Regions from separate parts of the Bacillus sp. EB V-12 genome, predicted to be linked through region 1. Evidence: predicted binding sites of a transcription regulator. Region 1 holds the regulator's gene; each other region holds the start of a gene.
What was found. The regulator Rex, encoded in region 1, represses fermentation and respiration genes when NADH is low (regulators of the CRP and FNR family bind a similar motif). The targets are predictions, from matches to a motif close to TTGTGAAATATTTCACAA.
Positions count from the first base shown of each region.

Region 2: a site for Rex is predicted at 2,815-2,832, ahead of hcp (hydroxylamine reductase). Genes of this name have one in related genera too.
Region 3: a site for Rex is predicted at 3,884-3,901, ahead of arcA (arginine deiminase). Genes of this name have one in related genera too.

Region 1 covers NZ_JBUXJL010000028.1:7,567-13,359, reverse strand. The annotation lists gene tsaD (tRNA (adenosine(37)-N6)-threonylcarbamoyltransferase complex transferase subunit TsaD) at 1-611, shown strand, start outside; gene ACZDYH_RS29870 (ABC-F family ATP-binding cassette domain-containing protein) at 1,092-3,017, opposite strand; gene ACZDYH_RS29865 (redox-sensing transcriptional repressor Rex) at 3,205-3,834, shown strand; gene ACZDYH_RS29860 (YdiK family protein) at 3,864-4,055, opposite strand; gene ACZDYH_RS29855 (CPBP family intramembrane glutamic endopeptidase) at 4,052-4,801, opposite strand; gene groES (co-chaperone GroES) at 5,193-5,477, shown strand; gene groL (chaperonin GroEL) at 5,516-5,793, shown strand, end outside.
Region 2 covers NZ_JBUXJL010000001.1:1,204,375-1,210,167, reverse strand. The annotation lists gene ACZDYH_RS06230 (condensation domain-containing protein) at 1-599, opposite strand, end outside; gene hcp (hydroxylamine reductase) at 1,465-2,751, opposite strand; gene bla2 (BcII family subclass B1 metallo-beta-lactamase) at 3,453-4,226, opposite strand; gene ACZDYH_RS06215 (hypothetical protein) at 4,382-4,663, opposite strand; gene ACZDYH_RS06210 (hypothetical protein) at 4,799-4,993, shown strand; gene ACZDYH_RS06205 (serine hydrolase domain-containing protein) at 5,094-5,793, shown strand, end outside.
Region 3 covers NZ_JBUXJL010000008.1:86,427-92,219, reverse strand. The annotation lists gene arcD (arginine-ornithine antiporter) at 15-1,430, opposite strand; gene argF (ornithine carbamoyltransferase) at 1,530-2,528, opposite strand; gene arcA (arginine deiminase) at 2,559-3,791, opposite strand; gene argR (arginine repressor) at 4,060-4,509, opposite strand; partial or broken gene ACZDYH_RS22240 (methyl-accepting chemotaxis protein) at 4,656-5,228, opposite strand; partial or broken gene ACZDYH_RS22235 (HAMP domain-containing protein) at 5,598-5,783, opposite strand.

The DNA.
Region 1 (5,793 bases):
TTGTTGTATCTGGTGGGCATACAGAACTTGTTTATATGAAAGAACATGGTTCATTCGAAGTAATTGGTGAAACACGAGACGATGCAGCTGGAGAAGCATATGATAAAGTAGCTCGTACGTTATCTATGCCATATCCAGGTGGTCCTCATATTGATCGCCTTGCACATGAAGGAGAACCGACAATTGATTTGCCTCGTGCATGGCTAGAACCGGATTCGTATGATTTTAGCTTTAGTGGATTGAAATCAGCAGTTATCAACACTGTGCATAACGCAAAACAGCGCGGTATAGAAATTGCACCAGAAGATTTAGCGGCAAGTTTCCAAGAAAGTGTAATAGATGTACTTGTAACGAAAGCAGCTCGTGCAGCAGAAGCTTATAATGTAAAGCAATTACTTCTTGCTGGTGGAGTAGCTGCTAATAAAGGACTTCGTGCGCGATTAGAAGAGGAATTTGCACAAAAAGAAAACATTGAATTAATTATTCCGCCGCTATCTTTATGCACAGATAATGCAGCGATGATTGCAGCGGCAGGGACAATTGCTTATGAACAAGGTAAGCGTGCAACATTAGCCTTAAATGCAAATCCAGGATTAGATATTGAAGCATAGTTATACACATAATTAACCACAGGTTGTGGATAAAACCCATATTATCTGTTGATAATGTGGGTTTTATTGTGTATATAAAATGTTGATAACTTTTTTGTTGGCTGTGGATAATGTGGAAAAGTTATTTTAATGTTTATTTTATAAAGGTGGATATGTGTATAAACTTGTGGATAAATAGGTTGATGTCAGACCTTTGAAGTTGTTCTTTTTCGGGAAATAAAAAGCAAGAAGATATCCCCGAAAAACATTTTGAAACATCCCCCCATTATAGAAGATGCTAATATTGTCAATCTTTGTCGTTAAATCGATATTTCGTGTCGAATTGTTAATATATATAGGGTTACAATAGATATATTTAAAAAATCGTTAGTATATTCTAAGTTACGATAGATATATTCAAAAAATTGTTTAAGCACTAAAAAAAGATGTCACATAGTCAAAAATCCTGACTTATGAGACATCTTCCTTATTTAAATATGCTTATACATGCAGCTCTTCCCATTCTGCCATACAAGTTTCAAGTTGTTCTTGTAGCGTTTGCTTTTTAGTTGTAATTTCACTAGCTTTTTCATAATCTGCATATATTTCTGGTAAGCAAAGTTGATCTTCTAACGTAGCAATTTCTTCTTCTAATTCCACTATACTTTGTTCTAGCTCTTCAATTTTTCTAGTGCGTTGACGCTCTAGTTGTTTACGCTCTTTTTCTTCTAAATAATTTAATTTCTCTTGTGCAACCACCTTTTGAACAGGAACGTCACTTTCTTGCTGTTCAAGTTCTGCACGTTCAATCATTTCATTTTTCTTTTCAACGTAGTAATCGTAATCCCCTAAATATTCCTGTGCACCTTCTGTTGATAACTCAACCACAGTCGTTGTTACACGGTTAATAAAGTAGCGGTCATGTGAGACGAATAGAAGAGTCCCTGGGTAATCAATTAAAGCATTCTCCAAAATCTCTTTACTATTTAAATCAAGGTGGTTCGTAGGCTCATCTAGAATTAACAAATTTGACTTTTGCATCATAAGTTTTGCAAGAGCTAATCGAGCTTTTTGTCCACCACTAAGGGAAGATACTGGTTTCAGTACATCATCTCCTGTGAATAAAAAATTCCCAAGTATAGTACGGATTTCTTTTTCCGGTTGCAGTGGATATTCATCCCATAGTTCATTTAAAACCCGTTTAGAAGATGTTAAGTTTGCTTGTTCTTGATCATAATAACCAACAGATACATTTGATCCGAAAGAAACATCACCATTTAATAGTGGTAACTTATTCACAATGGATTTTAACAATGTGGATTTCCCAATTCCGTTTGGACCAACTAAAGCAACACTATCTCCGCGAGTTAAGCGCATAGTTACATGTTCAATTATAGGGTTTTCATTATAGCCGATGGTTGCATCATTTACTTGTAAAACATCATTTCCACTTTGTTTTTCAATATCGAAGTGGAATGATGCTGACTTAGAATCCCCTAATGGTCTCGTTAATAATTCCATTCTGTCTAGTTGTTTACGGCGACTTTGAGCACGTTTCGTTGTAGAAGCGCGAGCTATATTCTTTTGAACGAAGTCCTCAAGTTTTGCGATTTCATCTTGTTGTTTTTCGTAACGTTTCATTTCTTGCTCATATAATGCTGATTTTAAGTCTAAATATTTACTGTAGTTACCAACAAATCGTCTGCTTTCTTTATTCGAAATTTCATATACTTGTGTAACGAGTTTGTCTAAGAAATAACGGTCATGTGAGACGATTAATATTGCGCCAGGATAACCTTGCAAATATTGCTCAAGCCATGTTAATGTTTCGATGTCTAAATGGTTTGTAGGCTCGTCCAAAATAAGTAAGTCTGGTTTTGTTAATAATAATTTCCCGAGAGCTAATCTTGTTTTTTGCCCGCCGCTTAAAGTAGAGATCGTCGTCTGGTGCGTTTCAACTGGGAAGCCAAGGCCGCTTAAAATGGAGCGAATATCCGCTTCATATTGATATCCACCTTGATCTTTATAATTGAGTTGTAATTGGTCATAATCAGCTAACAATCTTTCATATGTAGCTTCGTTTGAAAAGTTTTCTTCTTTTCCCATTTCTTGCTCAAGCCTTCGGAGTTTTGTCTCCATTTGCTGTAAATGGGTAAAGACGGTTAGCATTTCATCCCAAATTGTTAAAGACGTTTCTAGTCCAGTATTTTGAGCTAAATATCCGATTGAGACATCTTTCGGTTTTATAATTTCGCCACCATCATGAGATAATTCACCAGCGATAATTTTTAATAATGTAGATTTACCTGCTCCATTCCTTCCAACTAATGCGATACGATCTTTTGTTTGTACTTCCAATTTTATGTTTGCAAGAATTGTTTCTGCACCGTATAATTTCGAAAGCGCGTTTACTTGTAATAAAATCAATGTTTTCACCTCAAATAATTTCTTAACTTTGCCATGTTTATATTTCTCAATCATACTAAAAATAGTGTATAGTTTAAAATAAAGAGAGAATACTTCTTCTCTTTATTATACAAGGAATTTAATGAGTGCTAAACTTCTGTATTTGATTAAAGTATATGAATAAAGATAGGAAGAGAGGAGAGGTCATATGGATCAGCAAAAGATTCCACAAGCCACTGCTAAAAGATTGCCTCTATACTATCGATTTATCCAAAACTTATCTCTTTCTGGTAAGCAGCGTGTTTCATCGGCCGAATTGAGTGAGGCAGTAAAAGTAGATTCCGCAACAATACGAAGAGATTTTTCGTATTTTGGAGCGTTAGGGAAAAAGGGATATGGATATAACGTAAATTATTTATTATCATTTTTCCGCGAAACACTTGATCAAGATGATATAACACGTGTAGCACTTATTGGAGTAGGTAATTTAGGGACCGCTTTCTTACATTATAATTTCACGAAAAACAATAATACAAAAATTGAAATGGCATTTGATGTTAGTGAAGAGAAAGTTGGAACAGAAATCGGGGGCATTCCTGTATATCATTTAGATGAATTAGAAGAGAGATTATCAAATGATATACAAGTGGCAATATTAACAGTACCGGCTACAGTAGCACAAGCTGTAGCAGATAGATTAGCTGAAACAAGCGTGCACGGTATTTTGAATTTCACACCAGCGCGATTAAACGTATCAGAGAATATTAGAATTCATCATATTGACTTAGCTGTAGAGTTACAAACATTAGTTTACTTTTTGAAAAACTATCCACAATAAAACGCAGAGGGAGCGACCTCTGCGTTTTATTATTGTTTCTTGTTTGTGAATTTAACTAATATAAGGCGAAGTGCCAAATTAAAATCAATTGTTGCCATAACTGCAAATAGTATTGTCCACATATTCCAGATTGTATCTGTCACGTTCGTAATGGCGAAGCGTGTAAAGATACATCCAAGAAGGAAGTATAGTGCAGCCATGAACAATGGTGAGTTTCTCATACAAAAAATCCTCCGATAAAGCCTTGCATTTTTTCAGCTTCTTTAATCATTTCTTGAATTTGTTCATTGCTCATAAAAATTTGCCCAATAGCGACTAATGTATTCATTGCAACATGAGCTGCAATCGGAACGATAATACGTTTCGTCTTCACATATAAGAAGGCGAATACGAGCCCCATAGCAGTGTATACCAATAAGTGAGTAAAATCAAAATGAATTGCTGCGAATACAAGCGAACTAATGATAGCTGCAATAAAGAAGTTAAACTTCTTATAAAGTGTACCGAATAGAATTTTTCTAAATACGATTTCTTCTAAGATAGGTCCAATTATAGAAACAACAATAAGGAACCAAGGTGTCGTTCTTGCAATTTCCATCAGTTTCATTGTATTTTCTGAACCTTGTTTAATTCCTAGCAGTTGCATCTCGATCATACCGGCAACTATTTGTGAAAAGAAAGCTAAGAAGAACCCGATAAAAATCCATCCAATAGTAGCTGGAACAGAAGAGCGCATTGCATCTAAATGCCTGTCACGAATATCCGTTCTAAGTAACCAAAGTACGATACATAATGCAATAAAGAAGCTAATGATTGCCCAGTGTCCCGTTATGATTTGTCCTTTTTCCTCAATGGTAAATCCTCTATTATCATAGAGTCCTGTTTTTAGGAGAAGTGGTAATCCAACAACGCCAGATAACTGCATTAAAATGTATGTAACGATAATCCACCAGTATTGTTTCTTCAAATGGTTTAACCATCCTTTCTAACTATAGTGTATGAGATAAGTTAGGATAACATGTAAATATGCTACCTACGATATAAACCTCACTTGAATTATGTTTTTTTCGTAAATCCTTATTTGAAATTATAATAGAAGACAGGAGAAAGTTGTGTGTGTAGCGAAAACAACTTAGGGTGTCCTTTCATATTGTAACATACGAGCAGTGGAAACAACGATTCATATAGTAAAGGCAGTATTCTATATAGAAAGTTTATATAGTGATTTGCGAAAAAATTATGATTTTTTTACTTGCAAAAGAAATTGAGATTATTTATTATTATAAGTGTGTTAGCACTCGGATGACTTGAGTGCTAATAAAAGAAATTTACATAACAAAATGAGGAGGTTATTGTTCATGCTAAAGCCATTAGGTGATCGCGTTGTAATTGAGCTTGTTCAAGCAGAAGAAAAAACAGCAAGTGGTATCGTATTACCAGATACTGCAAAAGAAAAACCACAAGAGGGTAAAGTTGTTGCAGTAGGTACTGGTCGAGTGCTTGAGAATGGTGAGCGTGTTGCTTTAGAGGTAGCAGCAGGTGATCTTATCATCTTCTCAAAATATGCAGGTACTGAAGTGAAATATGAAGGTACAGACTACTTGATTTTACGTGAAAGTGACATTTTAGCAGTTATCGGTTAATTATATAAATCTTAAAAAATCCAAGGGGGTCAATTATTATGGCAAAAGATATTAAATTTAGTGAAGAAGCACGTCGTTCGATGCTTCGCGGTGTCGACACTCTTGCAAACGCAGTAAAAGTTACGCTTGGACCAAAAGGTCGTAACGTTGTACTTGAGAAAAAATTTGGTTCACCACTTATTACAAATGATGGTGTAACAATCGCAAAAGAAATCGAATTAGAAGATGCATTCGAAAACATGGGTGCGAAATTAGTAGCAGAAGTTGCTAGCAAAACAAATGACGTAGCTGGTGACGGAACAACAACTGCAACTGT
Region 2 (5,793 bases), on a different contig from region 1:
AACGATGCCTGTTGTTCTTGGTTAGGACGATACGCACTTTTTATGTCCGATATTCCAGCGTATTTGAATACATGTGATTGATCTCGACAACTCTCATTTCCCTCATCAAATTCCTTTATAATTTGCTTCTTAGACCGTCCCAATGAAAGGTGAGTATATATTGTTCCAAGCAATTTTATATATTCCTTGACTCCTGCACCATCTGAACATAGATGAGACAATTTCACAACTAACATATCTATTGTAGTGCCCCGTAATAATTTCGTTTGAACCATAGGCCCCTGAATACGATCACCAGGTTCCTTAATAAAATCTATTGCCATTATTTCAAGTTCTTGATTATTTCCTTCTGCAAAAAAGCAAATAGATGAGTTAGTGTCAGATGAATGTTCCTCCCAGTAAGGAATATCATTTTCTACAAACCGGCTGTTCAAAACTGGTTGCAATTGCAACGTTATCCTTACTGATTCTTCAAGTATTTCCTTAGATATACCTACAGGAAAATAAAGAACTGCATTAATTTGTTGATCTGCAGAATAAAGACCTAATACATAATTCATTCGATCTTGTGGTGTTACTGAATACTTTCTTTTCTCCATAATTCCGTCCCCCTTTAGGACTTTTTGTATAACCCTATTTTCCATATGCTTGTAATTTTTCTAGTCATTTTTCTTCAAGAGCTAATAACGCTTATTTTTCGAATTTTTAACAAAATCATCTTCTCCGTATTGGTTTCATTCTTTTTACAGGTGATATATTCATTATTTTATTGTTATTAACACTGCCTAACCTCATAATAAAACCAAACAAAAATAAATTAAGTTTACATATACATAAACATTTTATTATAACGTCTACAAATTATCAATACAGCAAATAAATCATTTTTATGTCTGTCAATAAAAAACAATATATTCAAGGGCCACTTCATAATAAAAGATTGATGTGCATGTAAATGTACCCATATCACTTTCAAAATAAGAATGAGAATTTTTTCAACAAAAATAAGATGCAGTTATTGATTTTACAGTAAAAAAAGCCCCTCCATTTTGAAAATGCGCAATCAAAATGAGTAGGGCTATTTCCAATTTAAATTTTATAAAAGAATGATTATCATAAATAATATTTTACTTTTTAGTCTACCTTATTATTTTCAATCCATTTTCCTAATAAATGAATGGATTTTATTCCTATAATTTGAGGTGGTATCGTTGGTTTTTAAAAATAGAAAGCTTATTTTCAAATCAAATGAAAAAGAGGTAAAATTATAGATATTCATGTAGAAATTTCGTTTTGGGGATACTTAAAATCTTAAGGTGATGGGCATGTGGTGTTATACTTTAAAAGCTCTATAAATTTTATAGATATAGCGATTTTCTTTATTAATAATCATTTGTATGTGCGTTTACTCACACACATACAAATGATTTATAAAGCCACAATTAAGTGAAAACATCTTTTCCGTTACGATAACATCATAGCCATGTCTTCTGCTGCATTTGTAATTAGTTTTAAACCAAATGTTTCTTGTAATACATCAAGCACGCCAGGTGAAATAAATTCAGGAGCCTTTGGACCGATGCGAATATCTTGAATCCCAAGACTAAATAGCCCTAGTAAAATGGCAACCGCTTTTTGTTCAAACCATGATAGTACAATACTTACTGGCAATTCATTCACTTCACATTGAAAAGCATCAGCTAAAGCAGCCGCTATTTTCACTGTAGAAATTGAATTATTGCACTGTCCTAAATCAATGTAACGCGGAATTTCCGTACCAGGTACAACACCGTAATCCACATCATTAAAGCGGAATTTCCCGCAAGAAGTTGTTAAAATAACCGTTTCTGGCGGAAGTGACGTTGCTAATTCACGATAATATTCTCCGCCTTTTCCCGGTGCATCACAACCGGCGATAACAAAGAAACGCTTTATCTTCCCCTCTTTTACTGCATCAATAATTTCTGGAGCTAATGATAATACTGTATTATGATGAAACCCTGTCACTAACTGTTCATCCGACTCCATATGTACTTCTGGAAGTTCTAGCGCTTTTTGAATCAATGGTGTAAAATCATCATTTTCAATTTTTTGTACACCTTCTAAACCTGCAATTTCATATGAAAAGAATCGATCAGAGTACGAGCCTTTAATTGGCATAACACAGTTCGTTGTAGCTAATATGGCACCAGTAAATTTTTCAAAAAGGCGTCTTTGATCATACCATGCCTTACCGATGTTTCCTTTTAAATGTTTATATTTTTTCAGCTGCGGGTATCCGTGTGCTGGTAGCATTTCAGAATGCGTATAAATATTAATGTCTTTTCCTTCTGTTTGCTTTAATAGTTCTTCTAATGCAAATAAATTATGGCCCGTAACTACAATTGCTTTACCTTCTACACGATTTTGTGTAATTTGTACAGGCTCTGGCACACCAAAATGATTCGTATGTGCCTCATCCAATAACTCCATCACCCGTAAAGCTGATTTCCCAACTTTCATAGCCATATCAATATGCTCTTGTTCGTTAAAGTTAGAATTTGTTAATGTCATATATAAAGCTTCTTGTGTTGTAGCATCTACAAATGCATCCGTATACCCTAGCTGAGCAGCATGTGTGCGATAAGCTGCAATTCCTTTTAGCCCAAACACAATCGTATCTTGTAAACTCGCAATCGTTTCATTCTTGCCACAAACACCCATTACTTTACATCCGCCTGTTGGCGTTTGTTCACATTGATAACAAAACATATCATCCCACCCTCTCCCAATCATTCATTACACCTTAAGCATAATACCCATTGAAAAAAAGTGATGTGATATCAATCACAATAATATATAAAGATTTGTGACAGTTCATATTGTTGACATAATACTTTTATTGACATCCAAAAAATATACATTAGTGTGCACACATCTTTCGATACTTTTAAATAGCTAAATAATTAATTTGGAGAAATATATACAACGAAAAAATTTTTTTGAATCCCTTATACAAATAATTGCAATTCATCTCATATGAAAATAGCGTATTTTTTATTTTAAGGAACTATCATTTTTTTATTAAAGCCTTCATTGTAAACCTCTTTATTTACAATACATTTACACTATCTTAACATTACTTACATTATTTATATGATATATTTATATAGAAGCTACTTAAGAAATTTCATATACATTTTATCTTTATGATCTCTAATCTAATCAATAAAAAGATCATGTTATATTTTTATAACAGGGGTGAATTACGATGACTGAAACTTTAAAAACACTTATAATGCTTGATGCTACTTACGTTGTTATTGCAATTATGACAGTACTAGTATTTGTATACTTGGAATTAAAATCTCAGTAATATATGCTGACGTAATCGACAGATTCAGCATTTAAATATAGTTAGAAGAAAGAGAGGAGAAAATTATTTCTCCTTTCTTTTGTATTTCTACAATTTCTTATTTTAATAAATCCAATGTATGTAAAAGTAATCCCTTGTCTCCTACTTCCCCGTGACCAGGTACTACCGAATTTATATTTCCATATCGCTTCAGCACATTCTCAATCGATGTAGACCATTCATTTACATACGCATCCGCAACATTTCCTAAATCTTTAGCTTCCGCAGATTTTACTAAACAGCCTCCAGCTAAAATTTGATATTGTGGCAACCAAACAACAATATTATCTTCTGTATGTCCTTTCCCTGGATAGAACGTTTCTACTTTTGTATTGCCAAACTTCAAACTCGTAATTATTTGTAAATCTCCAAGCGGCTCTTCATATCCACTGTTCTTTGCTAGTTCTGCGGTTAATGCTGTACTATGCGCTTTAATTCCTCTTTCTTTCAACGTTTTTATTCCGCCAATTCGATCAGCGTGCGCATGTGTAATAATGACATCCGTTATGCGCTTCTGAAATTTCTTTTCTACCATTTCTATTAGTTCCTTCGTTAATTTGTTATCCCAAGAAGAATCAACAAGCACTAGTCCTTTAGCAGTATTAAGAACTAGACCGTTCGAAGGAACTGCTTCTCCATTAAAATAACCTAACTCCGTATGAACCCATACATTCTTGTTTAACTGAGATATTGAAATGGTTCCCGTCTCATTTTTTATTACTGTTTTCTCTACCTTTTGTGATGCTTGTACAGAAGAAATTGTGCTAACAAATTGAATTGTTCCTAGTAAACCTACACATAATCCTACTTTTAACAACGTATTCTTTTTCATGTTATCAACCCTTTCTTTCAAGCTAAATAGTTATTACCTATATTAGACAATTTATCTCAAATGTTTGTTCCATATAATTGGACACTTTATAATCGCGGCTTATGTAAATACACGCATGGTGCAGTAAAAAAGATCACCCAAATGGATGATCTTTTTTATAATTTATTAACATATTGCTTCGCTTCTAGTAAGGAAAAACCAAAAGCTTCTCTTACTCTCTTAACTGCTGTAACTTTTTTGCCTTCTTCTACAAGCTGGCGTAGTTCTTTATTAATTTCAGGTTCTCTTTCTACAATTCCCATTTCTTTCGTAATTAATTGTAATCTATCTTCAATTCTCTTTAAATGCGCATCATTTTTCTTTTCAATTGTAGTTAATTTTTCAGCGATATAAATGAAACCAAAGGCTACTATCAGTATAACCATCCAGAATTCCATGAATGTTCCCCCCTTACTAACTTTCATTTACTTTAATTCCACTAACTTATGTAAATTTTACCACAATACACATTTAATGTATAATATCACTATATCAAACTGTTAATAAAACCTATTATTTTAGGGGGACACTTTATGAAAAGATTTTTAAATACGTTACTTCAATTTGTAGTTCTTTCAATCGTGCTACATTTGTTATTTGATATAGTTGGTTGGCTTGTTTTCAATGCACCAATTAAAAACAAACAAATCATCATTTCTTTAATAACAATCTCATGGGTTATGTACATGTACCGAGACAATTTTTTTCAAAAGTTCACTTCAAACTAACTAAAAAAGAAAACACTTCATTGGTGAATGACGAAGTGTTTTCTTTTTTTTACTACTGTATAATAAAAATACTATTCTGTCTTTAAAGAAAGGAGTCACCATGAACTTAAAAAGTAGCAATATATACGAGAAAATGAACCAATATTCCGTTGCAGGTTTAAGCCTCGCTGTTATATGTAATGGCAAACTAGATGAAGCGACTGCCTTTGGAACACTTGAAGCTGGAACAACTAGAGCTGTTACTACAAATTCTCTCTTTAATTCTTGTTCTATCAGCAAATTCATCACTACAATGCTCGTACTAATGTTATCAGATCAAGAAATCTTGCATTTAGACGAAGACGTAAATGATAAACTCACATCTTGGAACATTCCTACTAATCTATTTACTTCACAAAAAAGCATCACTTTGAGAAACTTATTAAGCCATCAATCTGGACTCATTGATCCACCTAATAGTTTTGAACATTATACACCTGCAAAAGGCTTACCTAATATGTCTGAGCTCCTTTCCGGTAAAACACTATATTGCCCCGTACCTATAGAGGTAACTTATAAACCAGAAAGTGAATTTCACTACTCAGACGCAAACTTTTGTATAATCGAACTACTACTAGAAGATATTACAGGAAGATCATTTAGTCAGTTATTAGAAGAACACATCTTCCAGCCATTACAAATGAAAAATAGTACACTTTTTTCTCCAAAAGACATAGATAAAACCGATGTTTTTGCTTGCGGACATAATAAAGATAGAACTGTAACAAATGAGAAGTATCCATTTTATCCATTCGCAGCTG
Region 3 (5,793 bases), on a different contig from region 1:
GCTTTCACAGCGCTTTATAAAGTAATACTGCCTGTAATTAATCCATAAATCGCAAAGAATGCTAAAGCACCAATTGCTACGGATGATGCTAATTCCACTCGAGTAAATATTTGCTTCGAACTCTTTTGCTTTTGAACATTGTAAAAAATAAAAATACCTGGCGCATATAAAGTCATTGTTAATAATAAATACTCTAAACCGGCTGCATAAACTAACCACACGCCATAAATACTTGCGATCAAGCCAATTATTATATTTTTATTTCGATCTGCTTCTTCAGACTTTAAGCTATGCTTCAGTTGATAAAATGCTGAAAAAGCATATGGGATTAAAATAGCTGAAGATGCTAAAGAGAATGCAAAGTTATACGCCTGATCAGAAACGACGAATGTTAACAAGAATATTTGTATTAAACCATTTGTTATCCATAATGAATTTACTGGAGCCTTATTTTTATTTTCTTTTGCGAACCATTTTGGAAATACTCCATCTTTAGCCGCTAAATATGGAATTTCAGAAGCGAGCAAAGTCCAACCTAACCAAGCACCTAATACAGAGATGACTAAACCTAAATTAATAAAGATAGCACCCCATTTTCCAACAACACTTTCAAACAAATAAGCCATAGCCGGATTTTTCAAACCTGCAATGTCTGCTTGCTGCATAAGTCCAAGAGACAATAATGTGATTAAAATGTAAATGATGAGTGTACCAATTAAGCCAATAACGGTTGCTTTCCCTACATCACTTCTATTTTTTGCTCGACTGGATAAAACAACAGCCCCTTCTACCCCAATAAATACCCATAAAGTTACAAGCATTGTACTTTTAACTTGGCTGCCAACTGCTCCCCATGAAAAAGAACCAGTTTGCCCCCAAAATCCATCTAAGAACGTATCAATATGAAACGCAAAGATTCCTATGACAATAAATACAAATACAGGTACTAATTTTGCGATTGTAGTTACTAAATTCACAAGGGCTGCTGATTGAACTCCACGTAAAATTAACATGTGAACACACCATAATAATACGCTTGCACCAATAATGGATTCTACATTTTGACCGCCTTCAAAGATCGGGAAGAAATATCCTAATGAAGAAAACAATAATGTACCGTAAGCTACATTCCCAAGCCAAGCAGATAGCCAGTATCCCCACGCACTATTAAACCCCATAAAATTACCAAACCCTGCTTTTGCATAGCTAAAAATACCACCATCTAAATCTGGCCGTTTTACAGTTAGATTTTGAAAAGATAATCCGAGTGCGATCATCCCAATTCCTGTTATAACCCAGCCAATAATAATGGCTCCAGCACCAGCACCTTTTGCCATATCACTCGCTAAATTAAAGGCTCCACCGCCAATCATAGACCCAACTACAAGAGCCGTTAGTGTAAACAACCCTAATTTCTTATCTTCACCCATTCCACTCACCTCTCTTTAATTGCAATAACAATACAAAAGCAATAGTGAATGATAGTGTCTAAAGGAGGAGAAAGAAGAAAGGAAGACTCCCTTTCTTCTTTACTCCATGTTTCCTAAAGTAGCTGCCATAACCGCTTTAATTGTATGCATTCTATTTTCAGCTTGATCAAATACTTTTGAATGTTTACTGCGGAATACTTCGTCAGTTACCTCCATTTCTTTCAACCCATATTTCTCATAAACTTCTTCGCCATACATCGTTTCAACATCATGAAATGCAGGTAAACAATGTAAGAAAATCACGTTTTCATTCCCTGTTGCTTTAATCATTTTCATATTTACTTGATAAGGTTTCAATAACTCGACACGTTCAGCAAATTTTTCTTCTTCCCCCATAGACACCCATACATCTGTATAAATTACATCTGCATTCGCAACAGCTTCTTCCACATTACTTGTTATCATTACTTGTTCATTATATTTTTTTGCTAAATCAATTACTTCTTGTGCAGGCCATAAAGATTCCGGTGTACAAATACGTACATCCATTCCAACGATTGCTCCACCAACTAGTAAGCTATTAGCAACATTATTTCGCCCATCGCCAACGTAAACGAGCTTCACATTTTTCAATTTCCCTATATGTTCTCTAATTGTTAATAAATCTGCTAGTGTTTGTGTTGGATGCCACATATCTGTTAATCCATTCCAAACTGGCACACCAGAATTTTGTGCTAAAGATTCTACAGTTTCATGATTAAATCCACGAAACTCAATTCCGTCAAACATACGCCCTAACACTTTTGCTGTATCCTCTACAGATTCTTTTTTCCCAAGTTGAATATCACCTTTCCCTAAATATTCAGGATTTGCCCCTAAATCTGTACATGCTACTGTAAATGCACAACGCGTACGAGTAGAAGTTTTTTCAAATAAGAGCGCTACATTTTTACCTTCTAAATAATGATGCGGGATACCGTTTTTCTTTTTCTCTTTTAATTCTGCTGCCAAATCTAGAAAATATAACAATTCTTCTTGTGTAAAATCTTTTTCTGCTAGAAAGCTTCTTCCTTTTAAATTTGGTCTAGTCATTAACATAATTCATCCCTACTTTCTCCGTTATTTATACTAAATATCTTTACGAACAATTGGCATACTCATGCAACGTGGACCCCCACGACCACGAGATAATTCCGAACTTAGCACCTCAATCACTTCTATACCGTGTTCACGTAATAACGTATTAGATACATAGTTACGATCATATGTAACAACTACACCTGGCGCAATTGCTAATGTGTTCGAGCCATCATTCCATTGTTCACGAGCAGAAGCAATTACATCTCCTCCTCCACATGGAATAAGAACTAATTCACTTAAGCCTAATACCTCTTTTAATGCTTCCATTAAAGAAGTACGATGTGTAATTTTAAGAGTTTCCTCATCTGATCCTTTTTCTAAAATATAAATATTCATATTCCCTTTTGGCCCTTGAATGGCTGGGTGAATTGTAAACTTGTCATAATCAACCATTGTAAATACTGTATCTAAATGCATAAATGCTCGACATTTTGGAATTTCTATTGCTAACACTTTCTTAATTTTATTTTGTCGGCTAAAGAGATTTTTAGCTAAACGTTCAATTGCTTTAGCTGAAGTACGAGCAGATACTCCAATCGCAATTGTTTCTTCATTTAAAATTAGCTCGTCGCCACCTTCAATCGGAAATTTATAATCACGATCTAACCAGATTGGTACATTATGTTTTGCAAATCTTGGATGATATTTAATGATGTACTCCATGAATAATGATTCACGTCTACGCGCTGGTTCTCTCATCTTATTTATCGTTAAGCCATCGCCCACGCTAGCTGCTGGATCACGAGTAAAATATAAATTAGGCATTGGATCTAAGTAAAACGGATAGTGATCTTCCATTAATTCATATAAATGTGTCTTCTTACTTGTTTCAATTTCGTTTTTCCGTACACCGCCCATAATTTTTTGAATTAATTCTTCATTTGAAAAGGAAAGTAAATATTCTTTTAAAGTTTGATGTGCAACATTTACGTCGGCCTGTCCTTCTTTTAAAATACGATCAACAAATTCTTCTCGAAGTTTTTTATCTACTAACGCCTCAGCGGCTAGTTTTTCTAAATAAAGAACTTCAACACCCCGATTGCGTAACGTTTGTGCAAAATAATCATGCTCTTTTTGAATAATTGGTAAGTATGGAATATCGTCAAATAATAATTGCTGCAAATAATCTGGCGTCAAGTTTTCCACTTCTTTACCCGGTCGTTTTAATAAAACCGTTTGTAATTCCCCAATTTCTGAAGTAACATGTATCGGATGTTTCATTTGTTGTACCTCCTTTTAAATATGTTTGATGTCTTACAAGTACATAATAAATGCTCTGTACTTTCATCTTTGTGAAAGCATCCACATTATCATTGTGAAATATTAAACAAGTTATTTTTTTAAAATCATACGAATATGTATTTTTATAACAAACTATCTTGCTTTCTCAATAAAAAATACATATATTACGCATATATGTTGAATATTTAACTTCCGTATTTAAACAAAAATCCTGTTTTTAATTTTATTAAAAACAGGATTTTTGCATCTAAATAATTAAATTTAATCTTTCTTCTATAATCTCCCTATCTGATTTCGACTGTGAAATTATAAGGCATGTATCATTTCCACATATACATCCTATTTTTTCTTTCCAATCTAACTCATCAAATAAAACACCAATAACATGTGCATTACCAGGTAATGTTTTAATAACCATTAATTGATCTACACAATCAATTTTTACAACAACTTCTCGTAATTTTTTCTTTAACTTTATATCAGTTTGTAAATGCTCTTCTGAGAAAACTTTATATATCATTAATCCTTCTTGAGAAGGTACCTTCGTTAAGTTTAACTCACGAATATCGCGAGAAACCGTAGCTTGTGTTACTAATACATCTTTTTTTGCTAACAATTCTACTAATCTTTCTTGCTTATCTATTTCATACTCCTTTACAAATTGTTTAATTAACCGTTGTCTTTTTTCTTTTTTCATAAAAGACACCCCTTTTAATATTATAGCTCGCTATAATTTTCATCCGAAAGGGACAGAAAAGAATGTTGCGGAAACGTTCATAGTTTAACTGTAAATATTAAATCAAGCTAAATAAAAAAGAGAAGAACAATATTCTGTTCTTCCTTTTACATTGAAAATCGTTCAATTGTTTGTTTCAAATCAGTTGCTTGCTTCTCTAAATCCTTTAATAATTGATCGATTACTATCATATTTTTAGATTGTTGTAGCGTCACACGTGCTACTTCTTGCGAACCAGCTGACGTTTCTTCAGCAATTGCTGCTACAGCTTTTGTTTGTGCTCCTGTTTGATGAATGTGGCTCACTTGTTCATTCATATAACTACTAATTTGCTGAGTTGCATCGGCTACTTCCATAACACTTGATGACATTTCTTTTAAAATTAATTCCGTAGCTTCCCCACGTTTCGCCTCTTCTTTAGCTATTTTCACTTGTTCTGTCATTTTCATTGCAACTTGTTGTACTTCATCTTGCATATTCCGTAATAACTGCGATATGTTTCTTGCAGAATGATCACTTTCATCAGCAAGTTTACGTACTTCTTCCGCAACAACCGCAAAGCCTCTTCCATGCTCTCCTGCGCGAGCTGCCTCAATAGAAGCATTTAGTGCTAATAAATTCGTTTGGCTAGCAATTGCACTCACAACAGACACAATATGTTCTACTTGTTTCATTCGTTCTTCTAACTTCTGTACATTTTGCATTGAATCTTCATTTTCTTTTGCCAATGTTTGAATACCTTGAATTAAAGACGTAAAGACACGAGTACTATGCCCTAAAGCTTCAACCATTTCTGAAGACAATGTATCAGACTGCTTCGCTTTTTCTTCTACTTCACTTGCAATAGAAGTCGTTGTATCAACAGCAGAAACAATTGCTTGAATTGATGCCGCTGATTGCTCAGCGCCTGAAGAAATCTCTGCAAGTGTCTCAGATACACCTTGCGCTTGTCTCGTTGCTTCGCCTGTTTGTTTTCTAATCTGCTGTACTTGATTATTTGTATACGAAAATGTTGTATCAATATTTTTTACCATGCCCCTTAAGTTTCCTAACATCATATTAAATGCAACACTTAAAGATTTAATTTCATCATCTGTCTTCGGTAATGGAACATCTTCACGAATATCACCCTCAGCTGCTTTTCTTGCCGCTTCCTCTAACTTGCGAAGCGGTTTAATTAAAAATACGGCTGCTCCATATGCTAAAATTCCAGACCATACTACCCCTAATAACATAACGATAATA